3 regions of the Treponema sp. OMZ 798 genome follow, and region 1 is predicted to be linked to each of the others. Evidence: riboswitches for the same ligand, from Rfam matches in the RefSeq annotation. Region 1 holds a riboswitch; each other region holds the start of a gene.
What was found. A riboswitch is a leader RNA that binds a small molecule or an ion and turns the genes downstream of it on or off. The one in region 1 is predicted to bind cobalamin.
Positions count from the first base shown of each region.

Region 2: it holds a riboswitch for cobalamin, as region 1 does, so the genes downstream of both, E4O07_RS08485 (Glu/Leu/Phe/Val family dehydrogenase) here and E4O07_RS00915 (ABC transporter substrate-binding protein) in region 1, are expected to answer to the same signal.
Region 3: it holds a riboswitch for cobalamin, as region 1 does, so the genes downstream of both, E4O07_RS03350 (DUF4198 domain-containing protein) here and E4O07_RS00915 (ABC transporter substrate-binding protein) in region 1, are expected to answer to the same signal.

Region 1 is NZ_CP051305.1:190,382-200,420, reverse strand. It holds gene prtP (dentilisin complex serine proteinase subunit PrtP) at 1-962, opposite strand, end outside; gene prcA (dentilisin complex subunit PrcA) at 973-2,841, opposite strand; gene prcB (dentilisin complex subunit PrcB) at 2,927-3,496, opposite strand; cobalamin riboswitch at 3,664-3,847, shown strand; gene E4O07_RS00915 (ABC transporter substrate-binding protein) at 4,007-5,002, shown strand; gene E4O07_RS00910 (FecCD family ABC transporter permease) at 5,004-6,071, shown strand; gene E4O07_RS00905 (ABC transporter ATP-binding protein) at 6,071-6,832, shown strand; gene E4O07_RS00900 (Na+/H+ antiporter NhaC family protein) at 6,932-8,407, shown strand; gene E4O07_RS00895 (hypothetical protein) at 8,549-9,040, shown strand; gene E4O07_RS00890 (type I restriction endonuclease subunit R) at 9,068-10,039, opposite strand, start outside.
Region 2 is NZ_CP051305.1:1,809,383-1,819,421, reverse strand. It holds tRNA gene E4O07_RS08510 (tRNA-Asn) at 40-112, opposite strand; gene E4O07_RS08505 (5-formyltetrahydrofolate cyclo-ligase) at 193-837, opposite strand; gene E4O07_RS08500 (tetratricopeptide repeat protein) at 845-2,368, opposite strand; gene E4O07_RS08495 (hypothetical protein) at 2,424-4,373, shown strand; gene E4O07_RS08490 (MGH1-like glycoside hydrolase domain-containing protein) at 4,491-5,924, shown strand; gene E4O07_RS08485 (Glu/Leu/Phe/Val family dehydrogenase) at 5,921-7,162, opposite strand; cobalamin riboswitch at 7,473-7,662, opposite strand; gene E4O07_RS08480 (formate/nitrite transporter family protein) at 7,772-8,608, shown strand; gene E4O07_RS08475 (NAD(P)-dependent oxidoreductase) at 8,633-9,511, shown strand; gene E4O07_RS08470 (orotate phosphoribosyltransferase) at 9,523-10,039, shown strand, end outside.
Region 3 is NZ_CP051305.1:710,067-720,105, forward strand. It holds gene feoB (ferrous iron transport protein B) at 1-1,467, shown strand, start outside; gene E4O07_RS03340 (hypothetical protein) at 1,503-2,042, shown strand; gene E4O07_RS03345 (DUF4198 domain-containing protein) at 2,052-3,062, shown strand; cobalamin riboswitch at 3,126-3,338, shown strand; gene E4O07_RS03350 (DUF4198 domain-containing protein) at 3,621-4,442, shown strand; gene E4O07_RS03355 (hypothetical protein) at 4,454-4,636, shown strand; gene E4O07_RS03360 (ZinT/AdcA family metal-binding protein) at 4,717-5,928, shown strand; gene E4O07_RS03365 (ZinT/AdcA family metal-binding protein) at 6,015-7,238, shown strand; gene E4O07_RS03370 (hypothetical protein) at 7,321-7,659, shown strand; gene sufU (Fe-S cluster assembly sulfur transfer protein SufU) at 7,697-8,140, opposite strand; gene E4O07_RS03380 (SufS family cysteine desulfurase) at 8,167-9,369, opposite strand; gene E4O07_RS03385 (addiction module antidote protein) at 9,591-9,878, shown strand; gene E4O07_RS03390 (hypothetical protein) at 10,006-10,039, shown strand, end outside.

The sequences.
Region 1 (10,039 bases):
GCCGGGGTTCTATCAGCCTTTGCTTTACGCAAGATTGTAACCATCTTTGTAAGGTCGGCCATTGCGCCGTAAACAGACCAAGTCCTACCGCTGCCTTCAACTCCCAGCGATTGATATGAAATGAGTTTTGTGTTTTTCCATGCAACGCCGGCGATACCGATATTATTATTACCGCGAGCGGCGATAGTGCCCGAACAGTGCGTGCCGTGTGCTCCCTTATCCCAGTTTAGTCCGATAGGAATTTCGGTAAAGGGGTTTCCATCACCGATATATGTACCACCGGTACCATCGGTAGCGCAGGATTTTGCATACAGCACTATCGACTCTCCGTTTTCATCTTTAAAATCTTTATGCTTCATGTTTATACCGGTATCTATAATACCTGCAACTACGGTTTTATCCCCATACCCGATTTCCTCATATGCCTTTAAAGCCTCGGTTATCGAAAGTCCGTAATCGGAATTGTGAGCTATAGGGTCATTCAGGTAGTTTCCATCCGTAAGCCCGTAGGTTCCTTCACCGGCAGGGTCCACAAGCTGAGTGTTTTGATTATTTACCTTAGTACCGTCAGGCTCTGCAACCTTATAATCATGCTCGGCTGAAAGCACTCCTTCTACCGAAGCTGCAAGGGATAGATTTTTTTTATCATTTCCTTCCTTATTAAGATACCAGTAAGTAAAACCCGTACCTGCAAGAGAAATCTTTCCCTTGACTGCAAAACCCTTTTCTTCAAAAAGAGCCTTATCAAAGCCGTCCCTTGTCTTAACGATAAAGAACCCGTCAACTATATCTTCATCCTTGGGTGCATAATTTGCACCATTCGGCAATTCAATTGACGAACCGCTTATATCTTGCGACGTATGCCCGCCGTATACTCCCGAACCGGCATTATACATGCCTAAATTACAGGAAGAAAGGATTAAAGTCATTGCAATTAAAAAGAATAATATTTTTTTCTTCATATCAAACCTCCTATTCGGTAATTACCAAGGTAAACCTGCCGTTTACGGCATTGGAACCGCTTGAACTGTTGTTTCCCATAGACCTAGATTGATTAGACCCATACATTTTAACTATTCTTAAGGCCCTGTCGTCGTCTAGTCTATAAGGATCTTTTCCCCAATCCTGTATATCCCATTGGTAGTTTACACCTGCTTGATATTCCATGGGAGCGCCTTTAGCTACATTAAAATTAGGTATTTTTACAAATTTAGCGGTAATGGTGATAAGGCCGGCAGCAGAGTCAACCTTTATAAGGTCATCAAGGCCAGTAATTCCGTAATAGTTTTGTAGCGGCGCAGCGAGGTGCTGCTTATATGAAAAACGCTTAACGTCTCCCGGAGCGAACCCTATGGTATCAATCCATAAGTCGGGAGTACCATCGCCGCCGTCAAACACATAGCGGAATTTTGAGCCGAATACAGGCTCACCCTGTCCGTCAAGAATCAATATACCAAGATCACACCAATCGGCCTCTTCCTTAGTTAAGAGCTTGGGGTTACTTATCTTACAGGAGTAAGATATGCCTGAGGCTTGAGCAACAGGAACCTGTTTGCGGTTCTTAGGCTCTTCCAAGGTGTAGGTAAAGGATTCCATAATCTTACCGGTAAGCACTCCGGATTCCAAATTGCCGTTTGCAGTAAAGGCCCTAATCTTATACTCGTACTCCTTACCTTCTTCAAGCTCCGAAGATGTATCAAAACCTTGATGAACTTCCCAACCGGGCCTGGTTTTCGTCTTTGGTGCATCGTAATGAGTCCTGCTTACGAATTTAAACTCATCGCTTGCTCCTCTTTCTTTACGGTATAAATCAAAACCTATAATAGGAATCTTAGCAGAAGTAGTCTTATCAACAACTTGGAAAACAACAACTGCCATATAAGAGGAATTTTCACCTCCGATGGGCATTAAGGCAGCAGGATTTAAACCGCTCTCGGCACTTAATTGAACCAACCCCTGATCAGGGTCAGCCGAAAAGGTATTATTTGTAAAGGGAACCCTTTCCATAATCATAAAAGGATCGTCGAATTCTGCGTTTGCAAGATCGTTTCCTGCAGGGGTTTTATTAAATTTTACCGGAATGTGTTTTTCGACCCTGTTGTTTGCGATATCGTAACCTACTATTACAAGTTCCGTATCGCCGTTAGGCAATGAAGCATGTTCTATGTTAAAGACATATTCTGACTTAAAAATTCCGTCATTAGGATCAGAGTCCGGTATGTAATAACCGTAAATACCGCTTGAACCTGAAGGGACAGCTCCTATTCCGAGCTTTGCTCCAAAGCCGCTCCAAGCAACATCTTCTACAGCACCTACCTTTGAGGTAAATTCTACATAAACATGTTTTACAGCGTCATTAATAGTATAACCGTCGGTTATATCGGAAATCAAGTTAAAGTCGATATCGAGACCCATCACCTTTTCGATACGGGGGGGGGTAACACCTCTTGTTATCTGCCCATGTTTAAACTGAAATATTGTCAGCTTTTGCTGCAATACTTTATCCACATAATAGTCTTGAATCAGTGAACCGGCCCACTTTCCCTTTTCTCCAGCAAGACTGATGTCATATTTTTTCCCGGAAGTAAGTACCAAGCTTGCTCTTCCATTGGATACAGAAACAGAGGAATAAACTGTATGATTGGTTTCACAGTCAATTACATTTAGCTTTGTACCGTCAACCACAGTTCCTCCAATCGAATCTACAACAAAGATATCTAAAAAGGCAATCCCGTCTTCCGGCCCGAAATGTTGACCTGCTTCATGAAAACAAGATCCAAGCAGCACAGTCAAAACAATAACAACAAATAACGCAAAAGCGTTCCATTTTTTTTGTGACATAAAAGTCCCCCTTATTTATCAAAATAATCTAAAAAATGTCATCCATAAGTAAATATTTTTTATACCAAATAATACCTTAAATCATTTAAAAATTAGATTTATATTTTTTCTTTTTATTATTCCCTTTAACCTCAATAAAGATATCATCATAAGGATCTGCATCCACAGCAACTATCAAATAGGGATGTGTAAAGGCCTGAGTAACTATATCCATAGGCCCCGGAGCCGATACCTCAAAAACAAACTTTATAATCTTACCTGACTTTGTTGCAGACACAGGAATAATGGAATAACCTCCCGTGCTAAAAGGCCCTGCTTCAACTATAACTACTGCCTTTTTGGAAAAATCTATTACTGGAGCCTTTACGGAATCTGCATATAAAATGGAATAAAGCTTATCAAGATCTTCTTGTAACCGAATAATTGATGAAAGACCTTCCTTAAAGTTATTTCCTTGAGCTAAAATTTCATAAGCGATCTCAACAATTTTCAGCGAAGATTTATCGGCTTCTTCAATTTTTTTTAAATCAGAATCAATGCTTCTTTTAAATGTTTTATCGGATTTTGTTGCAGAAATTTCGGAAAATTTCTTAGGCGTAGTTTTACAGCCAAACAAACTTAAAAATATAAATAACAATACAACATGATATTTCATGTAAGAAGTGTAACACAATTGATTATATTAAACAAGACTTTTTTTTCATATTTTTGGGAATTTTTATAAAAATAATTAAAATTATAGTGTAAATCTTAGTTTTATTATAAAAACGGCGATAAATTATAGCCTTGACATTAATCTACAAAAGCATTAAAATCGGACGCGACATTTCAAACCTTTCAGGTGCCGAAATTCGGTTAAAAGGGAAGTACGGTGTAATTCCGTCACGGTCCCGCCGCTGTAAGAGAAGAGTCTTTTTAAAATATGTCACTCGAGAGGAATCGGGGAAGGCTTAAAAAGATGATGAAGCTCGAAGTCAGAATACCTGCCTGTAGAGGGCTTAAACCTTGTGCTTTACGAGCGATAAAGTACCGGACGCTTGAAGGAACTTATAGCCTTTTTGTTTTCTCTATAAACTAATAAGATCCCCAAAGTATCTTTGTACCTGCTGCATAAACTCAAGTCTTTTAAGTTTGAAACCGTAAAATTAACACATTTGGGGGAAGTATGAAAAAAACTTTTTTTTACTCACTACTGCTAGTATCGGCAGTTTTGTTTTTTTTAGGGTGCAGTCCTAAAGAAAATCAATCACAAAATTCCGGCAAAACGATGCCGAAAGCGGATGGACAGTATTATCCTGTAACAATCACGACTTATAACTATGCGGCAGAACCTATCGAGCTTACATTTGAAAAAGCCCCTGAAAAAGTCGCTGCCTTTTACCAAAGCCCGATAGAAACTATGCTTGCACTCGGACTTTCAGACAAACTCATTTTAGCTGTCGGTCTTGATGATCCTGTAAAAGATGAATTTAAAGAAGCTTTTAGCAAAGTAGATTACCGTGACAAACGCCCTACAAAAGAAGAGGTTATCGACATGGAGCCCGATTTTATTTTTGCATGGTCATCTTTATTCGGCGAAAAACGTTATGGGGATGTAAATTTTTGGCATGATAGAGGTACAAAAACCTATATATGGCAAAATTCCGGCTTAAAAAAACAGGATTCTCTCGAAAATGAATATCAGGATATTCTTAACATAGGTAAAATTTTCAATGTAGAAGACAAAGCGCAATCGATTGTCGATAAGATGAAAGGCGAAATTGAGGCAGCAAAAAAACATGTTGAAGGAAAAACAAAAGTAAAGGCTATAATAATTGAGGTAGAAAAAGAAGGGCAATACCGTGTTTATGGAGAAAAAACAATCGGCGGACAAATTGCGATGCAAGTCGGGGCAGACCTTGTGGGCAAAGAAAAAAACGGCATAGGAAAAGAGGAGCTTATAGAGCTTAACCCGGATGTTATATTTACCGTTTATTTTGGAGACTATATTGAAAAAGATCAATCTATAGAAATGCTGACAAAAGATAAGGCCTTACAAAGCATAGCAGCAATTCAAAATAAAAAAGTTTTTCCGATTAATTTAAGTGAGGTTTATGCAAGCGGCATAAGAACCTATGACGGAATAAAGACTATCATTTCAGGTCTATATCCTGACCTATAATATGCAAAACAATAAAACCAAGGTGCTGAAAATAATTTTTATATCTTCAGCACTTCTTTTTCTTTTGGCGGGACTTCTACTCTCAATAATCCTATCGGTAGGATTCGGAGCCGTAAATATAGTGCCCGCCGATATTTTAAAAATCGCTCAATATAAAATCTTCGGAATAGGCAGCCTTGAAGGAGTAAAAAAATCTACTGTAGATATCGTTTGGATTGTAAGGATGCCTAGAATTATCTTAGCCTGCCTTACCGGTATGGGCTTGGCTTTAACGGGGGTTGTAATGCAGGCTATCGTAAAAAACTCGTTGGCAGATCCTTATATATTGGGTATTTCTTCAGGGGCTTCTCTTGGAGCAACCTTGGCTATTGCCCTGGGGATAGGAGCAAGTCTGGGCCCCAATTATGTAGGCTTGTCTGCTTGTTTTTCTGCATTCGGTGCATCTGTAATTGTGATGACAACTGCAAATATAAACGGCAGAGCCAATTCCGTAAAATTATTAATGGCCGGAATCGCTATAAGTACAATATTTTCGGCATTTTCTTCATTCATAGTTTTTACTACAAAAAACAGAGAAGCTATACGAAGTATTTCTTTTTGGCTGATGGGAGGTTTCGGAGGAGCAAAATGGGAAAATTTAGGCTTATTATCCGTTATCGTATTTTTGAGCATTTTTGCCTTTATGACGCAATACAGAACTCTTAATTTAATGCTCCTGGGCGACAGCGTATCAATTACCTTAGGTAAAGACTTACATATTTACCGCCAAATCTACCTTTTAATGTGTTCTGCAGTTATAGGTTTTTTGGTATATAATGCAGGTATTATAGGCTTTATAGGACTCATAGTACCTCATATTGCAAGAATATTTTGGGGGACTAATCATAAAAACATAATACCGGCTTCAGTATTAATCGGTGCTATCATTCTTGTTTGGGCGGATGTACTTGCCCGATCAATCTCTTCTCTTGGAGAAATCCCTGTAGGAGTAGTCATATCCCTTGTAGGAGCCCCTGTATTTTTATATTTATTGATAAATAAAGAATACGGGTTTGGAGGGAAATCGTAATGCTTCTTGACATTAACACTCTTTCATTTAACTTCGGTGATAAAAATATTTTAAACGGCATTGACCTTGCAATTACGGATAAAGGCATTGTCGGTATAATCGGCCCCAACGGTTCGGGAAAAAGCACCTTGCTCAAATGTATATACCGTGTCCTTAAACCCAAAACAGGAACCATATTTATAGACAACAAGAACATAAATGACTATCCCTTTAGAGAAACGGCGAAAAAGATGGCTGTAGTTGCCCAGCACAACGAAACTCATTTTGACTTTAACGTACTTGAAATGGTTTTGATCGGCCGATCGCCTCATAAAAAATTTATGGAGCGTGATTCCGCCGAAGATATTGAACTTGCGTATAAGGCACTAGAACAGGTTGATATGAAAGATTTTGCAGAACGAAGTTTTTCCAACCTTTCGGGAGGAGAAAAACAAAGAATTATTTTAGCCCGTGCCTTGGTGCAAAATACCGATTGTCTCATTCTCGATGAACCTACAAACCATCTGGATATAAAACATCAGCTGCATTTTATGAGCCTTGCAAAAGATTTAAAAATAACCGTCATATCGGCAATCCATGATCTTAACATAGCTGCAATGTATTGCGACAAAATATATGCACTAAAAGAAGGAAAGATTATCGCCTCAGGCAGCGTAGATGAGGTCATAACGGAAGAAGTAATTAAGGCCTTATATGATGTGGATGCTAAAATTATTTATGATGAAGAAAAAAAGCCTCATGTAATCTTTAAAAGCGTTTAATCCGATTTTTATGATGTAAATCTCTATATCCAACACCTATACACTTTTTTTTACTAATATGATACACTGGCACCCTTATTTCACATAAAAGGAGACTTTATGCGCGCTTTTTTTAAGCTCACTCCGGTCTTATTGCTTGCAGGTCTGATGATGATTTCGAATATTGAATCATTTTCGACTGCCTTGGGATTTAAACTGGACATTTTAATCATAGCCCCTATTGCCGTAATATATGCGTCCATCGTTGCTATGATAACCGAAAAATTCAAATTCAACGATATTTTAAACTCTGCCGTAGACAATGTTAAAGAAATGCAATTGGTATTTTTTATTCTCATGTTTGCCTATGCCATGGCAGATGCCTTTATGTCTACAGGGGTCGGAGCCTCGATTATTACATTGAGTCTGAACATAGGTATATCGGCAAGAACCGTTGCCCTTGTTGCCTTTTTGGTTTCGTCAGTATTGTCGGTTGCTACAGGAACATCATGGGGAACCTTCGCCGCCTGTGCTCCGATTTTCTTGTGGATGACCCATATTTTAAGCGGAAACATGGTTTTAAGCATTGCAGCCATTGCAGGCGGGTCCTGCTTCGGCGATAACCTCGGTCTTATCTCGGACACAACAGTCGTAAGCTCAGGTATTCACAGGGTTGAGGTTACCCACCGTATGAAAAATCAGGGCCTTTGGTCTTTAATGTGCTTAGTTATAGCCGGAGTTCTCTTCTTGGTTGCAGGCTTGAGCCTCCCCGGAGATGCCGTAAGCCCGCAAAAAGCCATCGAGGCTATTCCCCAAGATGTTTGGGAAAAACTGGCTGAAGAAAAGCCTGTTGCAGTCGACCTCCTCCATCAGGTACAGCACGGAGTTCCGGTTTACATGGTAATTCCCCTCATCCTGGTTATAGGGATTGCCTTAAAAGGCTACTCTACCCTCCTTTGCTTGGGAGCAGGCATTGTATCATGCTTTATCTTAGGACGCTTTGCAGGAACGGTCTCAGGACTCCTCGCCTTTTTTGACATAGTGTATAACGGCTTTGTGGGAGCCGGCTCATGGGTTATCATAATGATGATGTGGGTTGCAGCCTTCGGAGGCATAATGTCGAAGATGGATGCCTTCAGGCCCCTTTCAAACCTTGCCGTAAAACTTTCCCGAAACGTAAGACAGCTAATGTTCTGGAACGGCATCATCTCTTTGTTGGGAAATGCAGCCCTTGCCGATGAGATGGCTCAAATAGTTACGGTAGGCCCGATAATAAGAGATATTACGGAAGAAAATGTAGAAGGAGATGAAAAAGACCTTTATTCTTTAAAATTGAGAAACGCAACCTTCTCTTCTGCCCTCGGTATCTTCGGATCCCAGCTGATTCCTTGGCATGTTTATTTAAGCTTTTTTATCGGCATCGCAGGCACGGTATATCCTCTTTACCAATTCAGCCAAACCCAGATAATACAGTATAACTTTATGGCCCATATTTCGGTTGCAACTATTTTATTGTTTACCCTCTTCGGAATAGACAGAATCTTCCCCAAATTCGGAATCGCAAGCGAACCGAAGGTAAGGTTGAAGAAAAAATAAGAACAAACAAAGGCTGCATTGTGAAAAAGCACCGTGCAGCTTTTTTTAATTTCCGGCTATCATTGCTTAAATAAACCTGATTTTTTGTGCTTGCATAACTACAATCGGTAAAACTGACGATTTAGAATTTATGGAGGAGAAATGAGTTTTTTATTTGATGAATTTAAGACTATTTGTTTACATTTAAATAAAGCCGGAATCATACCTACACTAATGGGTTCTTTAGGATTAGAATTTATATCAAAAGAAGATTGGGAGCCGTCAGATATTGATATTCATGTTCCAGGCGATCCAAGAGGATGGGAAGCTCCTGACGAACTTAGAATTTATAATTGGGACAAAATAATGGCGGTTATGAAAGAATTAGGATATAATTTAATAGATGTTCATGAGCATGAATTTCAAAAAACCGGAGTGAGCGTAGAATACGGCACAATTGATGCATTGTATGATTTTGCAGGTATTTATGAATCGGATATAGAACTTATTCAACTAGACGGAATAAAGTTTCGTGTACCAAGTCTAAAACAGTTTTTAGGTATTTATGAAGCATCATCAAAAGATTCATATAGAAACGATAATAATAACAATAAAGACTTCAAGAAGATTTGTTGGCTAAATAGTCATTTATAATTTTTAGTTTACCGCAGGAAAATTGGGCTACAGATAAACCTCTTCTCTATCTGCGGCAATTTCTGCATAGTTATTATTTTCGTTGTCAAAATAATAATGGTCCATTAGATTGTCGGCCCAAAGCTCGCACTGAACCATAACGGTTTGAACTGCATCATCCATACCTTCAGGCGGATATTTATGCTTCTTTAAAAGTCTTTTAATGAGCATACGCATATGAGCCCGTGCACTTTCTCTTTTCTGCCAATCTACGGCCTTATTTTTACGCAAGGTTTCGGTGAGTTCCTTGGTTATTGCAATCAGTTCTTCATTTTGATAGAAGTCTTTTATGGCCTGAGGCTTGGTGAGGGCATCGTAAAAGGCGGCTTCTTCGGCATTTAAGCCGAGGTCTTGCCCTTCCTTTTCGGCACTTACAATCTGCTTGGCAAGTTTCAGCATTTCGGCTATAACCTCTTCATTTGTGAGAAGCCCGTTTAGGTACGAATTAACGGTTCTTTGCATTATCTCGCTGAATTTTTCGGACTTAACTACATTGGTTCTTCGATAAACTCTTACCTGTTCTGCAATGAGTCTTTTTAATAATTCGACAGCCAAATTTCTTTCTTTCATCTTGGAAATTTCTTCAAGAAACTTGGGAGAAAAAAGAGAGAATTTTTCTTTAATGTCAGAAAAGAGGTTTATAACGCCCTCGCTTTTTATACTCTGCTGTAAAAGAGAATTTATACGCTCATTCATTTCGGGTAAAGAAATCTTTTTTCCGCTTCCTGCATTTGTAAGCCTTGAAAGGAAGACTCTGACCGATTCAAAAAAGGCAGCCTCAAAGCGCAAACTTTCTTCAACTACGGATGAACAAAGGGATAAGGCCTGCCTCATCATAAGAGCTTCTTTTATAAAGATATTTTTCTCTTCTTCTTTTTCTTGGGCAACTATAAAGTTTACGGCACCGCTTATTGTCCTGGCCCTTTCAAGATCGCTGCCCTTCATAAAACTTGAATAATC
Region 2 (10,039 bases), 1.3 Mb from region 1:
ATCAGCTGACCTTCAAAAGGTCAGCCGTCATTCAAATAGCTCCCCCGCGCGGGTTCGAACCACGGACCCAGTGGTTAACAGCCACTTGCTCTGCCTACTGAGCTACAGGGGAATGCTTCCAATTAGGAAGTCTTTGGATAATACACTATTTCTTATAAAATGTCAATAGAAAATAGCAATTTTTTTATGTTTTTATTTTATAAAAACTTCGGATTCGGTTAAAACAAGGTCTACGGGATAATCAAATTCTCCCATCGGGATCTTATCTAAAATCTGTCCCGAAAAACAAAGACCGGCAAGGCAAACATCTTCTTTTTGTACCCTTTTAAAGAGTTTTTCAAAGAATCTGTCATAAAAACCTCCGCCTCTGCCCATCCGCTCTCCCTTTTTTGAAAAAGCCCTTCCGGGAACCAAGATTAAAAGAGGCAGCTCCAAAGGATAGTTTTTTTCCTCTTGGCTTTGAGGAAAAATGGTTAAGGCTTCTTTGGAGGGCTCCATAATGCCGAAGGCTCCGATTTCAACCGGTTCTATCTTACCGTTCCCAAATTCCATTTTTTTAAATATCAAGTCCTTATCAAAAACGAGGGGCAGGGCAATAGTCTTTTTGTCCTCTGCTGCCTGCCTTAAAAGCTCCAATGTAGGGAATTCCCCGCTTATGGGATGATAGGCAAAAACGGTTTTAGCTGTGACGTATTGAGGTATTTTATTTAAAAAGGCCTTACAATAGTCCTTGCTGTTTTGCTGCGCTTCTGTTTTTTGTATGAGAGCCTTTCCTTCCGGGCTTTTAAAATACTCCTTTATGAGTTTTCTCACTTGAGCCTTGTCTTCTTTAAGCATTTTTAGCCTATTTCCCTGTGCTTGAGTTAAATCCATCCATAGCTTTTTTTGCAAAGCGGTATTCAAAAAAGGCCGGATTTTCTATCGAAGTTACCTGAACATAGCACTTTTCTGCCAGGGTATATTTTTTTGTCAGATTGTAAAATTCTCCAAGGTAAAAAAACATTCTTCCTTTTTTGACAAGGTCTTCTTCAGCCGTAGCCCTATTTAGTAACTCACTGTCGCCTGCAAAATCTATAAAAAGACGGCACAAAAAATACTCGTTTTCTTTTTCGGTACGGTTAATGGTTTTTAGATAGTTTTGCATAAATTTTTTGGCATCCAATTTTTTGTTTTGTTTATAAAGGCTTATTGCATATAAAAGAGCATATTGATAGGAGGCCGGAGACTTGTTTAAGGCTTTTACAAAAGCCGTACCTGCATTTAGCCAATCTCCTTTTTCCCAAAATAAGATACCGGCTCCTTCCAATGCAAAGTAATAGGGCGGGTAAAGATTGCATACCTTTATGTAATCAGCCAGAGCCTCGTCCTTATATCCGAGCTCATCGTTTATACCGGCACGGTAGATATAGGCTACATAGGAATCGGGGGTCAGTTCTATCACCTTGCTATAAGCTTTTTTTGCTTCTTCTTTTCGGCCTATTGTAAGATTGTAGGAACCTATATCATTCCAATGACTCGGGTTATTTGGTTCAAGCTCTGCTGCCTTATTTATATCCTGCAGGGCCTGATACATTCTATTTGTTTCGGATTTTATGCGGGCAAGTTCTGCAAGAGCTATACTATTATTCGGTTCCTGCTCCAAGGCTGCCGTTAAATTTGATTCTGCCTGTTCAAGTTTTCCGTCAAGATAGTTTATGCGGCCTAGACCTATGAGGGCTTCAGTACATTTAGGATCTGCCTTATAAGCTTCTATAAATTTTCTTCTCGCATCATTGTATCTTTTAGCTGAGTAAAAATCCAATCCCTGCTCGGTTAGGGCTCTTGAATCTTTAGGATTTATGGTCAATATTTTTTTCAAATATTGATCTTTTTTTTGCAGATTGTTTTCAGCTTGAGCCATCATAACTTGGGCATAAAGGATGTCGGTATTATTGGGATAGGCCTTGGAAAGTTCATTTGCAAAAGTTTCCGCTTCCTTTGTTTTTCTCATCGAAATGAGGATTGATAGTTTTAGATATTGTATCTTAAAATCCTTGGTCAGTTCAGGATCCGATTCGTCTATTAATTTTAAGATACCGTCAAGATCATTATCCTTTAAAAGTGCTGTAAGCTTATCGGTAAATTCGTCTCTAGGATTTGAGCTGCTTTTTTTTGCCGTTTTTTTAGGCTGAACTTTTTTGGGTTCTGCTGTTGCAGGTTTTATTACTATGGGCTTGATTTCTTTGATTTCGGCCTTTTCCGGTTCGGTTTTTTTTGCTTCTTCAATTACAGGCTCTTTCACAGCTTCTTCGGTAGTCTTACACGAAAAAACGAGGAAGAAAGCGATCAAAAAACTAAAATAGACAAAAATTTGCTTGGTTATTTTCATAATAACTCCTTATAAGTATTGCAATTATTCCTTACTTTATATAAACTATAACATTATGAAACACAAATCAAGTAGGATGATTGCCTTAACCATATTGTATATACTAATTATTTTCGGCATTTTTGTTATTCAGTTTACCATTGGGAAGACTTTTTATTATACAATAGGTGCCATGACCGTTTCCGGCCGGGATGAGGTTGATGAAAGCGGAAACAGAACTCCTCTTTTACCTCTCCATATAGTCTCGAACGGGTTGGATTTTTACATTACAGATCAAACCCCCATTACTGCAAAAACGAGCAATAACGAAGATATGAGCCTAAAGGTTTTAAAGTACAAAAAAACCGAAGACTCCTTTAGTGTTATTTGTTCTAACGATATTTCGATAGATTTTACCTCATACCTCTCGGAAACGGTTGAGACGGTAAAAATTTCCGTTTCAATGCCGTCCGGAATAGAGACCGTTTATTTTCCTTGGAAATTGACTCAATCAGCCCGTCTTGAACGTCAGGATGATCAAATCTTTTTAAGATATGGAAAAGACAGGTTTATTTTTAGAGGCGGCTACGGCTTTGGAAATTCCGATGATACATCGGAACTCCCCCATCTTATTCTTTCAAGTTCAAAAAAAACAGCCTTTTATGAAACCTATATTCAATCTGAAACTTTGGACTTTGATTCTATCAGGCGTATCCCTATTGCAAGTGACGAAGAATACCAAAAAAACAAGCAATTGTTTAGAGAAAAGGCCTTGGATTATTTTGTAAGTGTGATTTCGGCAAAAAATTATAACGAAGAACTTTTGACGGCATATGTAGCCGAAAAAGCCTTTAAGGGCGAATATGCAAGAGCTCTTGTATCTGCTCCGTCTTCTCTTTTGCCTAAAGAAAAGCGAACCTATATATCAAGTACCTTTTATGATAACCTTGTGCAAAACGATAAAAGCCTTGCAGTTTACCATAAAAAGCTGTTAACCGGCATTGAATCAAGTATAGCAATGGCTGAAATTTCAGTATTTGACAGGGACTCTATTATTCCGTTTTTGATAAACAACTCAAGGACAAATTTAATTCCTGCCTTGGAAAAGATAGCTTCTAACGCAAAGCAGGAGGACTTAAACTCTTTTTTTGCCGCAGGCTTGTTGGAAGCTGCAATGGATTATGCTCTTTATTTTCCTAATAAACAAAATCTTTTTATTGAAGATTCCGAAAAATATGAAGCGGTATTAAAAGATTCTTTAATTTCTATTGACGAGGGTATATTTATATCCTCAGATAAAAAGACCATAGATACCGAAAAAACTTTGAAAACAGCATCCGTTTTAATCCGTTATGGAAGTTCGTATCCCGATAAGGGAGCATGGAAGGCTGTGGGGCAGGCCCTGTATTCTTCTATCTTTTCCCTTGGAGGAAATTCTTCAAGTTTACCGGCCTCCTTTGATATTCAAGGCGATAAGGCAAAGAAGTTGGGGCTTATGGCTAATGATGCCTTAATCCTCCATGCTGAAAAGCTATATCCGGCCGCCATTAAGGATAATCCCTGCTATCCCCATGAAGAGTCTTTGGCTTTAAAGGCTGAACCCGGTATTTGGGCTTGGACATCGGCCCTTGGGATAAACGTGCTTAAAAACGATTCAAAAATATTCAGCTTTAGAATTTCGGCTAAGGCAGGAGATACCCATTACCTGATTATAAGGGGGATCCGCCCCTTTTACAGGATACAGATCCATGGAATCGATTTTAGAACCGACCCTAGATTTGAGATTTATAATTCCTCCGGCTATGTTTATGATGAAAGAACCCGTACTCTTTTGTTAAAAATGAAGCACAAAAAAGATGATGAAGATATAGTTCTCTTTTTAGGCCGCCCTCCTGAACCCGCACCCGTTCAACCTTCTGTCCAAGAGGGTACCGAAGACGGAGCTAAGACTGAAGCCGGTGCCTCAAGTGAAAATTCCGGCTCTGCCGAGGAAAAAGAAGAAACCTCTGATGCCGATAATGAATAAAAGCGGAGTCTTTTTTCCGGCTTAAAACTTTTTTTATAAATATTGCTAAAAAACTATCCTTTTTTGTAAAAATATGGTATACTATATAGTGTCTTGCAAAAAAAATAAGGAGTTAAGGTGAATAAAAGAGATTTTCCGCGCGTTCATTTTTACGATCAAGATTTCGTGGACATTTACGATAGAACATGGGCTTTGGTTCATGATTTTTGGCATTCAGCAGGCGATGGTAAACAAGGTACCGAGGGTTTTTTTATTTATCCCGAAGCGGACGGTAATTTTTTAAATCAATATGAAACTATATTTTCCTCTTTTTTCTTTGTTTATTCAAATAAGAATTATACACCGAATTCTGCTCTTGACTTTTTTTATGACAGGCAGGAAGAAAACGGAGCTATACGCAATAGATATGATTTTGATACAAAGGAACCCGTTTTAAAGAGGGATAATCCTGAAGGGCTGGGTATGCCCTTATTTGCATGGGCTGAGTACAATATTTATCATAAGACGGGAAACAAGAAGCGTGTAAAGGATATTATGCCTGTTTTGATCAAGTACATGGACTGGATCGAAAAAATGTTTAAGTCGGATAACGGCCTTTATAAAAGTCCTCTTGAGACAGTCAATATGCCTAATACGCCGCGAAAAGATTCCGTTTTTTTAACCGATTTTAATTCGGCCCTAGCCGTAAATGCCCTTTATATGTCTGCCTTGGGCGATATACTAAACGATAAGGAAATTGATTTTCAATACAAGAGGATGTATTTTACCATAAAAACCAGAATCAACTCCATGATGTGGAATGAAGAGGACGGTTTTTATTATGATCTTGATGCTGAGGGTAATCAGATAAAGAAAAAGACCCTTGCAGGTTTTTGGCCCATGCTTGCCGAGATTCCCAACGAGGATAAGGCTGCTCTTTTGGTGGAGCACCTATCCAATCCTAAAACCTTCGGGGTTGATCATCCCTTTCCAAGCCTTGCAGCCGATGAGCCTGAATATGACGAAAACGGAAACGGTGCCTGCGGCAGCGTCTTCCCTATTTTGAATTTTGTTGTTGTAAAGGGCTTGGAAAAGTATAACCGCTGGGAGATAGCAAGAGAGTGCGTTATAAGGCACCTTTACTATGTGCTTGAAACCCTATCTCCCGCAGGAAATTCAAAAAAACAAGGCTTTTTATGGGAGGCCTATTCTCCCGTCAAGGAAGGCCCTGCCCAGTGGAAGGGAAAACCGGCCTTTCCGCGTAAGCAGTATCTGGTAAGCGTAGGTCTTTCTACAATCAGTTTAATGATAGAAAACGTTATCGGCCTTTCCATAAGCCTTCCGCGTAAGACGGTAAACTGGACGGTTCCTAACCTTGAGGTAATGGGCATAGAAAATTTAAGCCTTAAACGGAACCTGATCACCATTCTTTCGTCCAAGAGTCAGAGGGGCTGGGAAATCCACATGGAAAGCGAAAAGCTTTATTATTTTACCATAAACATCTTAAACGAAAAGAAAAAGACCCTACCGATTCCGTCAGGCAAGTGTTCAATGCTGATAGACAAGCTTTAAATTATATTCAAGGCCTTTTGGGTTTCTACAAGCTCTTTTAAGGCCTTAATATAGGCAGCCTTTCTCATACTTACCTTATAGGTCTCTTTTACGTCCCATACCAGTCTAAAGGCTTCAATCATCTTATCTTCGAGGCGCCTGTTGACCTCTTCTTCTGTCCAATAAAAACCTTGCAGGTTTTGTACCCATTCAAAATATGAGACTATGACGCCTCCGGAATTGGCAAGAACATCGGGCACACTTATAATATTCTTTTTTTCGAGAATCCTATCGGCTTCGGGAGTTACGGGGCCGTTTGCGGCTTCGATTATTATGGAAGCCTTAATATTTGATGCATTTTTTTCGGTAATTTGATTTTCGAGGGCAGCCGGAATCAAGATATCGGTTTTAAGCTCCAATAGTTCTTCATTGCTTATTCTTTTAAAATCGCCTTCAAAAGATTTAAGAAGCTGTCCTTTTTTTACATGTTCCATTATAAGCCGGATGTTTAAGCCCTTTTCGTTATATACGGCTCCGCTTACATCGCTTACTGCGATTACCTTCGCTCCGTCTTTATAAAAAAGATCTGCCGTAACGCCGCCTACATTTCCAAGACCTTGAATGACTACACTTTGGCTTTTTAAGTTTTTATTTAGTTTTTTTAAAATTTCCCTTGCCGCAAAGAGAACTCCCCGGCCTGTGGCTTCTACTCTTCCCTTAGAACCTCCGAGAGGAAGAGGTTTTCCTGTAACGACTGCGGGTGTGAAATCCCCTGCATAGCTGCTGTAGGTATCGACTATCCAGGCCATTACTCTTGCATTTGTTCCGACATCCGGAGCAGGTATATCCGTCTTAGGCCCTATAAAAGAAGCAATCCTCCTTGTGTAGCCCCTTGTCAGCTTTTCAAGTTCCGTTTCGGAAAGATGAGAAGGATCTACACAGATGCCTCCTTTTCCGCCGCCATAGGGAATGTCGGCAACGGCACATTTAAAGGTCATCCATGCTGCAAGGGAGCGTACCTCATCGATATTTACATCTTGATGAAATCTTATTCCCCCCTTTGCAGGGCCTCTTAATGTAGAATGTTGAACCCTGTATCCGTTAAAAACCCTGATTTTTCCGTTATCCATTTTTACCGGTATCGAAACATGCATTTCTCTTTCGGGGTTTAAAAGGGTTATATAATCGTCCTCTGCCAAACCCACCGTATTTGCGGCTTCGGTTATTGTACTTAAAAGTTTTTCGTATGTACTCGCCATAAATTTCCTCTTAAAAAGTTTATTAGGAATTATACATTAAAAGCCTTGTTTGTGAAAGTTATTTAGGGGGAAAAATTGGAATTTCAGCTTAAAAAAGAAAAACGATTTCGGTCCGCAAAGGGATTTAGGGTTCCTCAAAATGTACACCCAAGGGTATCAATCAGGTGTACTCAAGGCCAAAACGAAGAAAACTTGACAAAATCTTCACTAACAGCCCAAGGAGCAATAGAGGAAATAAATATGATTAACACGATAAATTTTGCTGCGACTCATGAGTCCAAGCAGAGTACAGCACGGGCAAAACTTGTATTTTACCCTCATAGTCATTGGCAGGTCTTACGGCTCGGAGGTCATAATTGATTTTCGCCTTCCCGGGATAATCCCAGTGGCATGCTTGAAAAACAACTCTCTCACTTACGTCAGCCGGACTGCTCAGGACTTTCACCTGATTCCCTTTTCACCCCTTAGCTAAAAGGGGCACCAAGACCGAAACCGTTATTTAAACCGATTGTATACTTTTATAAAGAAGATGTCAAGGTATCAAAATTTGTATTTATAATTGAAAAATACCCTATTCTATGATATAATCGGCTTATTGGAGGTGAGTGTATGTCTGAAAAAATGTATTGTGATCCGGCCGAGATCTTGGAAGTTACGGTGCAAAAAGGGATTGCAAAGGCTTCGACCCCTGTGTGGAAGCTGATTTGCTTAGGTTTTTTGGCAGGTGTTTTTATTGCCTTTGCTTCGGAAGGCTCTAATATGGCGGCCTTCGGGCTCTTTGCCAAGCCTGAAACTTACGGCCTTGGCAAATTTGTTGCAGGCCTTATCTTTCCTGTAGGGCTTATGCTTGTCCTCCTTGCAGGGGCCGAGCTCTTTACGGGAAACAACCTGATAATTGCCGGCGTTTTAGAAAAAAAGGTGAAAGTTTCGGCAATGCTGAAAAACTGGCTTGCAGTTTATGTTGGGAATTTTATCGGCTCTGTTTTTCTTGCCTTTTTAATTGTAAAAAGCGGACAGCTTTCAAGCGGCGGAAGCCTTTTGGGCGGGATTACGGTAAAAATCGCTTACGGGAAGGTTTCTCTTTCGTTTGTACAGGCTGTTTTTTTAGGCATTATGTGTAACTGGTTAGTCTGCCTTGCCGTCTGGCTTTGTTACGGGGCTAAGGATATGACGGGAAAGCTCCTTGCCGCTTTTTTTCCGATTTGGCTTTTTATAACTTCGGGTTTTGAACACAGTGTTGCAAACATGTACTATATCCCTGCAGGTATTTTAGCGAAAAGCGTTCCGGCCTATGCGGCTGCCTCAGGTCTTTCCGCCGAAGCTCTTGCAAATATAAATTGGACTGCCTTTTTTGTAAACAATTTAATTCCCGTTACTCTCGGAAACATAATAGGCGGAGCCTTTTTTGTCGGAACTTTTTATTGGATTTGTTATAAGAAAAAATAGATTTTATAAATTAAGGAATTTATTATGAAAGTAGAAAATTGTGATGTAGGCTTTATAGGCCTCGGTGTTATGGGAAAAAGTATGGCCGAAAGATTAAGGTCGGCCGGAGCTAAGATGCACGTTTTTACGCGTACAAAAAAATCCGCCGAAGAGATTCTTTCAAAAGGTGCTCTTTGGTATGATGACCCTGCAAGTCTTGCTCCCAACTGTAAAATCATCTTTACCATTGTCGGCTATCCGCAAGATGTTGAACAAACATATTTCGGAGAAAAGGGCTTATTAAAGACTGCAAAGCCCGGAACAATCTTTGTAGATATGACGACTTCAAGCCCGATCTTGGCAAAAAAGATTTATGATGAGGCAAAGAAAAAAGAATGTTTTTCGGTAGATGCTCCCGTTTCGGGCGGAGACATAGGGGCTAAAAACGGAACCCTTTCGATTATGGCCGGAGGAGATGAAGCTGCCTTTAAAGAGCTTGATCCCTTTTTTGCCTGCATGGGAAAAACTTGGGCATTGCAGGGCGGTGCAGGCGCAGGGCAGCACACCAAGATGGCAAACCAAATAGCCGTTGCCGCAAACCTTTTCGGTGCGGTCGAAGCCGTCTGCTATGCGGAAGCCGCAGGCCTTGATCCCCAAAAAATGCTTTCGGCCATCGGAGGCGGAGCTGCCGGAAGCTGGCAGATTTTAAACAACGGGCCTAAGATGCTTCAAAAGGATTTTGCTCCCGGCTTTTACATTAAGCACTTTTTAAAGGATTTAAATATAACCTTAAATGTTGCAAAAGAGCTAAAACTTCACATTCCTGTTTTAGAGCTTGCACAAAATTTCTTTAACAAGATGAATGAAGAAGGCTATGCCGAAAAAGGAACGCAGGCCATCTACGAATACTATAAAACCATTTAAAGGAAAATTTAATGCACAAAGATGAACAAAAAATCAAAGAGGTTCAAACAAAATACGGGCCCCTTCTTGCCAAAACCGCTTTTGAGCTTGGCGCCTTAAAGCTCTCTCCTAATGCCCCCTTTACTTGGGCATCAGGTTATAGGATGCCCATTTATAACGACAACCGCCGCTTTTTGGCCAAGCCTGAAATGCGCCGCGCTATAGCCGAAGCCTTTGCAGAACTCTTAAAAGCTGTCGGCTTCGATCCCGAATGGCTTGCAGGAACAGCTACTGCAGGCATCCCTCATTCCGTAAGCTTAGGCGACCTCTTACAAAAAAGCGTTTCCTATGTGCGCTCAGGCGGAAAAGATCACGGTTTAAAAAATCAAATTGAGGGCTTGGGAGCCGATCCCGATTATAAGGGTGCCGGTGTCCTTGTGGTTGAAGATTTAATTTCGACAGGTGGAAGCTCCATAAAGGCCGTTGAGGCTGTGCGCAATGCAAACGGAAAGGTTCCCTTTTGTTTTGCCATTTTTTCTTACGGATTTG
Region 3 (10,039 bases), 520 kb from region 1:
GTCGGATACATGGCTCGTCTTGCCTTTATCATGGATAGGGTTTTACGCAAGTTCGGTTTACACGGGCAGTCAACCCTTCCTATGATTTTATCGGGTGTTATAATGGGGGGCTGCGTTGTTCCCGGTGTTATGTCCACAAGAACAATCAGGGATGATAAGTCTCGCTTGGTAACTATCCTAATCTTGCCTCTGCTTAACTGTATGGCAAAGATTCCCTTTTATGTTTTAATTACGGGAATATTTTTTACAAGCTATCAATGGATAGTGCTGGGCGGAATTTCATTCTTTACTTTGATTGTGGCCTTGATTGTTGCAAAATATTTCAGCCTCTATGTTGTTCACGGCAGGCCCGAACCCTTTGTTTTGGAGCTTCCGGCTTATAATATGCCGACTTTAAGAGGCGTTTTAATCCGCACCTTTGAACGCTTATGGAGTTTTATAAAAAAAGTTGCGACTACAGTAGTCGCCGTTTCGGTTATAATCTGGGCGGGTGTAAACTTTCCCTCTTTGAACACGGAAAAAACCGCTCAATACGAAGCAAAAAAAGAAGCCTATATTCAGGACTTTGCAGGAAAACTAAATAATTCATATTCCCAATATTTTGCTTCCGAAAAAGGTTTTATAGAATTCCAGCGTTTAAACGAGAAGCTTTATCTATATGATGCCTTAAATTGGTTCGGCGGAGCTAAGGGGACGGAAAGGAATATAAACAGGCTTTTTTTACAAAATCCTGAAATGACAAAAATAGCCTTAAAAGGAAAAATCGATCTCGGCAGCAATATAGGTGCTTTTAAAAACTACCTTGACATGTATTCTGCCGCAAAAAAAGACTTTGATAAGGCCTATGAGGGTGCTCAAGAATTTCAAAAGCCTATTTTGAAGGCTTCGTTTTATGCTTACTGGCAAAAATTGAATCCTTACTTCTTTGCCCTTGTCAGAACCGGAAAGATAAAAATTTCAGGAACAGCTGTGGTCGATTCTGAGGCTGCCGCCGCAGCAAAGGCTATACGTCCTGCGAGTGCTGATTTAAAGCTGATCTCGGTTCAGCTGCGAAAAGAAACCTTGGAAAACTCTATTTTGGGCTACCTAGGAAAGGGTATGGAGCCTGTCACAAAATATGCAGGTTTTGACTGGAAGGTAAACATTGCTATTTTAGGTTCTTTCGCTGCAAAAGAAGCCCTTGTTTCGACCTTGGGCACTATTTACAGTGTGGAGTCTTCAAGCGAGGATTCGGGTAAGGTTTTGGAAGCCCGTATTCAAGATAAGGAGACGGGGTTAACCCCCTTAGACGGTCTTACCATTATGATTTTGATCGCCCTCTTCCCGCCCTGTATTGCTACCGTTATGGCAACAAAGACCGAGACTCAAAGTGTAGGCTGGACCTTGTTCAGTGTTCTTTATCCTGTAGTGCTCAGTTCTCTGGTTGCCGTCCTTGTATTCCAGTTGGGAAGATTATTCGGCTTTTGATGTTTTAAATTATAAATTTTAGAGGAGTTATATAAATGAAAAAAATAAGCATTTTATTTGTTTTAATGATGTGTTCTATGATGCTTTTTGCACATTCGCCCCTATTGACTGTTGAGGATAACGGCGACGGAACTATCTATGTTCAAGGCGGATTTTCAAACGGAGCTACTGCTGCCGGTGTTAAGCTTTATCTTACGGATAAGGCTACGGGTCAAAAAATCTGGGAAGGAGAATTCCCCGATGTAGGCGAACTCAATCTGCCTATTCCGAGTGTTCCGTATACTGTAACATTTGATGCAGGTCCCGGTCATATTATTGTAAAGGAAGGACCTGAGCCCGCAGGCGGTTTCGGCAGTCAGGCTGCTGATGCATCGGCAAGCGGAAACGAAGCTCCTGCAGAGGCTGCTCCGGCACAAAAACCTGTTGCTGCTGCCGGTTCCGTAGGATGGGTTCCCATGGATACCGTTTCGGCAATGCCCGCTGTCGGTCCCTCTTTTACGGCAATCTTGGCCCTTGTGCTTGCCGTGATAAATTCGGTACTGATTGTTATCCTGTTTAAAAAACAAAAAAGGTAGGTGTCAAAAGTGAAAAAATTATTTCTTTCCGTATTGCTATGCTGTACGGCTTTGAGCCTTTTTGCTCACTTTCAGATTATTTATACTCCGTCTTCCATAATAGAAGATTCAAATAATAAGGTTGATTTTATAATTTCTTTTACCCACCCATTTGAGTCTGGGCTTACAATGGATATAGGTAAGAATGAAGCCGGAGAAGTCAAGGGTTTAAAAGAATTTTATTCCGTTCATAAAGAAGCCAAGACCGATTTAATGTCCTTTTTAAAAAAAGGAGAATTTGAATCTTCGGAAAGCAAGGCCTTTGCGTATACCTTTGAATTTAATAAGGAAGCAGGTTTTAGAGGAGGCGGAGACTGGGTCTTGGTGGCCGTTCCTCATCCTTATTTTGAAGCCTCCGAAGACGGATATATCCAGCAGATAGCTAAGGTCTTTATCAACAAGGCCGGGCTTTCCACCGATTGGCAATCAAGGGTTGCCGAAGGTTATCCCGAGATACTGCCTTTGGTAAAGCCTTATGAAATCTGGGAGGGCGGAGTGATTCGTGCCCTTGTTCTGGACTCCGAAGGAAATCCCGTGCCCTATGCTCAGGTTGAATTTGAAAATATGAACTATGATGTTGATATGGCAAACAAGAAATTTACCGGAGAACCCAAGCTGCAAAAATCCGGTGCCGGTATGATAATGGCCGATAATACAGGCGTTTTCGAATTTATTCCTCCCTGTCCCGGATATTGGGGCTTTGCCGCCCTCGGTGTAGGTAAGGAAAAGGAATTCTCCGGCAAGGAACTTTCTCAGGATGCCGTTATCTGGTTTGAGGTTAGTAAGATTGAAGATGCTTCAGAAGAGGCTGTTATGCCTGTTGCCCAAGCTCCTGCTGCTGAAGCCGCAAAACCTGAAAAAGCCGGTCCTAAGGATGGCTTTTCTCCTGCTGCCTTGATTATCGTAATTTTACTCTTTGTGGTTATGTTTGCGTGGCCTCCTATATTTAAAAAGATTTCGGATAAGGCCGAAAACAAGTAGATAATAAAAGCCGAGCCTCTTTGGGGGCTTGGCTTTTTTTTTAAAATGTTTATAATCATTATCGAGGTTATAGTCAAATAAGGTTCTTAAATAATTTTAAGATTAAAAGGGAAACAGGTGAAAAACCTGCACAGCCCCCGCTACTGTAATTGAGTTTGTTTATCATAATGCTTGTAATTTATTTATATGGTTAGAAGCATGAGCCACTGTTAATATGGGAAGGCGATAAACTTTAAATCATAAGTCAGGAGACCTGCCTATTTGTGTTACGAATCCTTCGGAGGGAAGGAAAATCGGAAAACTAATTATTATATAGCTCTATCCATGTTTTTCGTTTTTTCTTTATTTATTCTCCGTGTATTTTTAATTAAGAGTTTCCTATAAATTTTTATTGGAGGGCTTGCTTTTTTTTAAGAAATAATATAGATTGTCAGCGATAATTTACATTTAAATTCGAAAAAAGATTTATCCGTGAGTTTTAAGGGGTGCCTTTTTACTCTATCTTTTTTTGAACTTAGATAATGAGTCTTTAGACTAGAATATGTATAGGAGTTTTATATGAAAAAAATTACAGGAATAGTTTTACTTTTATTCTTTGTAGCTATGGCTTCATTTGCTCACTTTCAAATGATTTATACCCCGACTTCAATCGTTGAAGGCAACTCTGTTGATTTTAAGATTGTTTTTACCCATCCTGCCGATGCAGGTCACACAATGGACATCGGTAAAAACGAGGCCGGTGAAATTAAAGGTTTTGAAAAATTCTTTTCGGTTCACAAGGAAAAGGTACAGGATTTGCTTCCCTCTTTAAAGAAAACAAAATTTGCTGCTTTAGAAAGTGAGGCTTCTGCTTATGACCTTACCTTGAGCAAGGATAACGGTTTTAGAGGAGGCGGAGACTGGGCTCTTATCGCTGTTCCCCATCCTTATTATGAAGGAGGATCTGAAGATATTTATATTCAGCAGGTTACTAAGGTATTTATAAATAAGGCCGGACTTGATACCGACTGGAGTGCAAGATGTGCCGAAGGTTATCCCGAAATAATGCCCTTGGTAAAACCATATGATGTTTGGGTAGGCGGCATTTTTAGAGGTACTGTTTTAGATTCAAAGGGTAAGCCCGTACCTAATGCAGAAATTGAAGTTGAATACATTAACTTTGATGTAAACATGAAAAAGAGCAAATTTGAAAAGAAGGCAAAAACAAAGAATGCTGCTGCAGTAATTTTGGCTGATGCAAATGGAAACTTTTCCTTTGTTCCTCACAAGGCCGGATACTGGGGCTTTGCAGCTCTTGGTGCAGGTAATACAAAAGAATTTGCAGGTAAAGAACTTTCACAGGACGCTGTACTCTGGATTGAGGCAATGCCGGTAAAATAAGGAATGTCCTTATGACATTAGGAATGGTCTTGACTATTTCCATAGTTGCAGGCGTTATCATCTTACTCATCCGTAAATATTACAGGATATTTAAGGGTAAGGCTTCGGCCTGCAACTGCGGAGAAAAAAACATCAATCCTAAGAGCGGCTGCGGTTGCGGATGCTGTGGCTGTTCTATGGAAGAAAAAAAGTAGACTAACTTGCTTTAATTCGGGGTTCTCTCGAATTAAATGTTAGATATATTTAACTTATTAACTTAAAGGAGTTTTATTTTATGGTTAATAAAAGAATGGGTGCAAAGATTGCACTTATATTGGTTACACTTGCAGTTTTATTTACTGCATGTAAGTCTATGCCTGCTGTAGTGGAAGTAAGTCCCGATAAATTGGTAGCAGGACAAGAACTTGCAGCTTGGAAAGGTAAATGGGTTTCTACTTATACGGTAATGAATGATGAGTCATTGAATGCAGCCTATAAGAAGACTGCTGAAGGAATGCCTTATTATACTGAAGGCGGTTTGAAGGCTGCCGTCAAAGATATGTATGGAAGTTCTGTAACCGCTATGAAATTTAACGGTACCAATAAGGTTACTCTTACAATGCAGAAGAAAGACGGTAGTAAATCCAATGTAGTATGTGAATACAAATACATGGGTACGAAGGCTGTTCCCGGTTATGAGGGTTCACTTTGGTATACGTTTGAAGCGGTAAACCCAGGAAAAGAATTGCAGGCTGTAAAAAATATGATTATTATGCCTCCTCATCAACACGGAGATGGTCCTCTTCATTGGCATGTTCGTTTCGGCTACTACGGTTTTGATTGGCTTATAAACGGAGAAAAATCATGGCCTACCTTTGTTCCGGCCTCAACAAAAAAGAACGATATGTTAAAGGGTGCAGAATCTTCAATTGAAACTATGCCTAAATGGACGGATGCAGCTCCCTTTAAGTCTTATGCAGAACACGGAAGGTGGATCAATAGTCTCCTTGTTTTTGAAAATTCAAGCAAAGAGGTTATGGATGTCTATGCTAAGCTCATCAAAGAGTTTGAAGGAAAAAATCCTAAGGGCGGAGACTTTACCAGAGCAGAAATTATTGCAGAATTGCAAAAAAGCGATGACAGTTTAAAAGATTTTACTCATCTTGAGTTTAATATAAAAGACGGAAAAAATGAGCTTATAGTTTTTAAAGGTTCGAAAGAAATCTTCAGATCAAACTATGTAAGAGTTGCGCCCGGCAAGGCAAAGGCTTATATGACAATGAAAGCCGAAAAGAAAGATGCCGGAATGTTCTCTCTTATATCCTTTGTAGTTGTTCATGGTGCTCCTAATTATCACTTCCATTTGTGGTACGGAGCAACCGAAGAGGATATTGCTGCTCAGAGAGGTACTCCTACCTGTTACAAGGTAGATGTTCCTGCCGATATCCGAGCTAGCGGTATTGAAAGATCCGCAAAAAGAACTCTTTCAGCATTAACCGGAAAATAGTTCTGTTATTAAAAATGAAATTGCTGCCGATTGTTTAAATATAAATCGGCAGCATTTAGTCATAATTTTATTTTAAGGAGATGTTTATGTCTAATAAAAAAATCGGTGCAAAAATTGCACTTATTTTGATTGCTGTTGCGGTAGCATTTACTGCATGTAAGTCCATGCCTGAAGCCGTTAAGTCGGCTAAGGCTGAAGTTGAAAAACTTATTCCCGGAAAGGAGCTTGCTGCCTGGAAAGGTGAATGGGTTTCGGTGGATGTTGTAAAAAATGATCCTTCTTTGAAAGAATTATACAAAGAAGCTGCATCAAAGAATTCAAATTATACCCAAGAGGGTATCAAAGATGCTATTGAAGGAAGAAGAAAGACGCCTTTTGCAAGGGTAAAATTTGACGGGACTAATAAGATAAGTTTTACCGTTATTGATGCAGACGGAAAACAAAAAGAGATCGTTGCCGAATATAAATATCTAGGCAAGGTTCCTATGCCCGGTTATGAAGGTTCTTTTTGGGAAACATTTGAGGCTGTAAAAAATGTACGCGGACTTACTATGGCCAAGTATATGATCTGTACTCATCCTCATAGCCATGACGGAGGACAGGTTCACTGGCATGTAAGATTCGGCGAAACGAATATTGATACCCTTGTAAAAAAAGCCGATCCTTCTTATTGGCCTACCTATGTTGACGGTTCGACAAGCAATGAAAAACTTTTGGAAAATTTTAAAAAATCGATAGAAAATAGTGCTGCAAAACTTCCTGCACCCTTTGCCGTTTATGCTAAAGAAGGAAAATGGATGAACAGCTCCTTAATTTACGATAATACAAGTGCTGAAGTTAATGCTGCTTACGACAAAATCATCAAAGAATTTGCCGGAAAAAATCCTAAGGGCGGAGACTTTACAAAGGCCGAAATCATTGCCGAAATGAAAAAAGCATACGGAACAACAGAGCTTTATACTCACATCGAATTTGTTACCGAGAATGGAAAGAACGAATTTGTAATGTATAAGGACGGAAAAGAAATTTACAGGGCAGCTTATAAGAGAACTGCCGAAAATGCCGCCAAACCCGGATCGCTTGCCGTTAAAACAGACAAAAAAGATGCAGGAATGTTTAAAACGATTTCTCTTACGAGTGCAGGAGGAAGCCCTGCGCATTTCCACTTCTGGTATGGTATGACAGATGCCGATTTTGCTAAAATTAAAGAAAAACCGACTTGCATACCTGCAAATTCATCAAACGAAATGATTGCAAAGCGCGTTGAAGGTTCTTGCCGCAAAATTTTAAGCGGACTCATACAAAAATAAATGGATATTCCTCTAAGGTCTGATTGACTTTAGAGGAACTTATTTGATATTATAATAAAAAATTTTAATAGGAGAAGGAAAGATGAAAAAAAGAACAGCTATTTTTATTTGTTTTTTAGTATTGGGAGCAGCTCTTTTGTTTGCTCATGCCCCGAGGTTGCTTTGCTATGACAATGGCGACGGAACCTTTACCTGTGAAGGCGGTTTTTCTGACGGCTCACCCGCTGCAGGTACCGAAATACGCATTGAAAACCCCAAGGAAAAGGATCCCAAAAAAAAGGTTATTCTTAAGACCAAGCTTGACAAAAACAATGAGGTTATCATTAAATATGCCGACATCAAGGTAAAAGACTTTGTGATTATCTTTGATGCAGGCCCCGGCCATATTGTAAAAGTAAAATCAAGCGATATCGAAAAATAAGCCTTGGTTTTGCTGTTTATTAAAAAGGGACTTTGTTTTACACTGTCCCTTTTTTTTCGTTTAAAAGAACATCGGCTGAGTGCCAGCTTAAAGTTGCACATTTTATGCGGGCAGGCATTTGGGCAAAGTATTCCAAGATTTGAGCATCTTCCAGTTCTTCCTTTTCTTCTTCAGAAACTTCTTTCCCGTTCATCATCTTAAAAAATATTTCTACCTTGCGTTTGCCTTCTTCGGCTTTTTTTCCTTTTATAAGTTCGATGAGCATATTTGTAGAAGCCGTAGAAATTGCACAGCCCCTTCCTAAAAAAGAAGCCTCTTCGATGATTCCGTCTTTTTCCCTGATGAGGAGGGTAAGGTCATCACCGCATGAGGGGTTATGACCTCTTTCTATCTTTACGCCTTCTCCCGAAAGTTCCCGGCAGTTTTCTTTTTTTCGGGAATATTCCAAAATCATTTCCTGATAAATTGTATCTATATCCATTTATGTTTCCTTATCAATATTCTTTTTTAATCCTTTAAAAAAACGCTTTTTACTTTTTTTAAGGCCGTAATCATAACATCGATGTCTTCTTTTGTGTTAAAAATAGAAAAACTTGCACGGCAGCAGGAGTTTATGTTTAAGTGAGCCATTAGGGGCTGAGTACAATGATGTCCGCTTCTTACCATGACTCCGTACTCGTTTAAGATATAGGAAGTGTCGTGCGAGTGTACATCTTTTACATTAAAGGCGATTATGCCTGCCCGCTCCGGAGCATCGGTTCCGTAGGTTTCAACAAAATCGAGTTTTTTTAATTCTGAAAGAGCATAATCGTCCAATTCTTTTACGGTTTTTTCTATATTGGCATAGCCGATTTTTTCTATATATTCTATTGCGTGTTTAAGAGAAACTATGGCGGAAGTGTCATGGGTGCCGCCCTCGTATTTATAAGGGGCTTCCTTAAACTCGCTTGAATCTTCCGTAACAAAATTGATCATATCTCCGCCGTATAAAAAAGGCGGCATCTTGTCTAATAGCTCTTTTTTCCCGTAAAGCACTCCGGCTCCGAAGTCGGAAAAAATCTTATGGCCCGAAAAAACCAAAAAATCGCAGTCAAGGGCCGATACGTTCTGCCTGTAGTGAGCTATCGATTGGGCTGCATCGACTACAACAACGGCTCCGTTTTCATGGGCGAGTTTTATAACTTCTTCTACAGGGTTTATAATTCCTGTTGCATTTACCACGCTTGAAAGGGCAACAACCTTCGTTTTAGCCGAAAGTTTTGCTTTAAAGTCATTCATGTCCAAAGTGCCGTTTTTATTTAGGTAGATAAATTTTAGGGCTGCCCCCGTTTGTTTTGCAACAAACTGCCAAGGTACAAGATTTGCGTGATGGTTTGATACAGCCAATAGAATTTCATCTCCGCTTTTAAGCTGCGATAAGCCGTAGCAATAGGCGATGATGTTTAAAGCCTCTGTAGAATTTTTTGTAAATACAATGCTTTCTATTTTATCTGCCCCGATAAATTCGGCCGTTTTTTTTCTTGTTTCTTCAACCAAAATGGAAGAAGCTATTGCAAGGGAATGAGAGCCCCGCCCCGCATTTCCGTTTGAGTGTAAAAAATATTCTTTAACGCCTTCTATAACTTGTAAAGGCCTTTGTGCCGTTGCCGCCGAATCCAAATAATGAATGTTAGGATTTTGCATAAGCAAAGGAAAATCGCTTTTATACATCTATTTCTATGCTCCTTAAAGCCGCATTTAAAGTTCTATTCATTTTACAAAAAAATCGGCCTTTTGTCCAGCAATGGGGAAAAGCCTATAAGCCGCAAGACCGTTTATCTGCTTTCCGCAACCCCGACCTCTTGCAGAAATGCTTATAAAAAATGGGGTAGTGTACCACTCCGATTTAAAAGATATACAAAACGCTTACAAAATAGCTATGGAGGTATGAAATGAAAGTTACTAAATGGGATATGGCAGATTACATAGAAACAGCCGAAGACGTACTAATTTATTTATCCACAGCCCTTGAAGAAGGCGAGCCTGCCGATGTTATAAATGTACTTGGAGCAATATCCCGTTCAAAAGGCATGACACAGCTTGCAAAACAAATAGGCGTAAGCCGTGAAGCTCTTTATACTTCTTTGTCCGAAAAGGGCAACCCCTCATTTTCAACCGTCTTTAACATACTTCGATCAATGGGCATAACGCTCCACGCACGCCTAACCGAAACGGCTTAATTCCACATTCCTAATTAAGCATTCCTAATTAGGAATGCCCAATTATAAACCGCAAAAATAAAAAAGCTATTAACCAAAAATAAAAAAACAGCTTGACATATAATCAAAAAATGATTATAATTTATATATGTATAGGATAATCCAAAAAAAGCGGATAACAA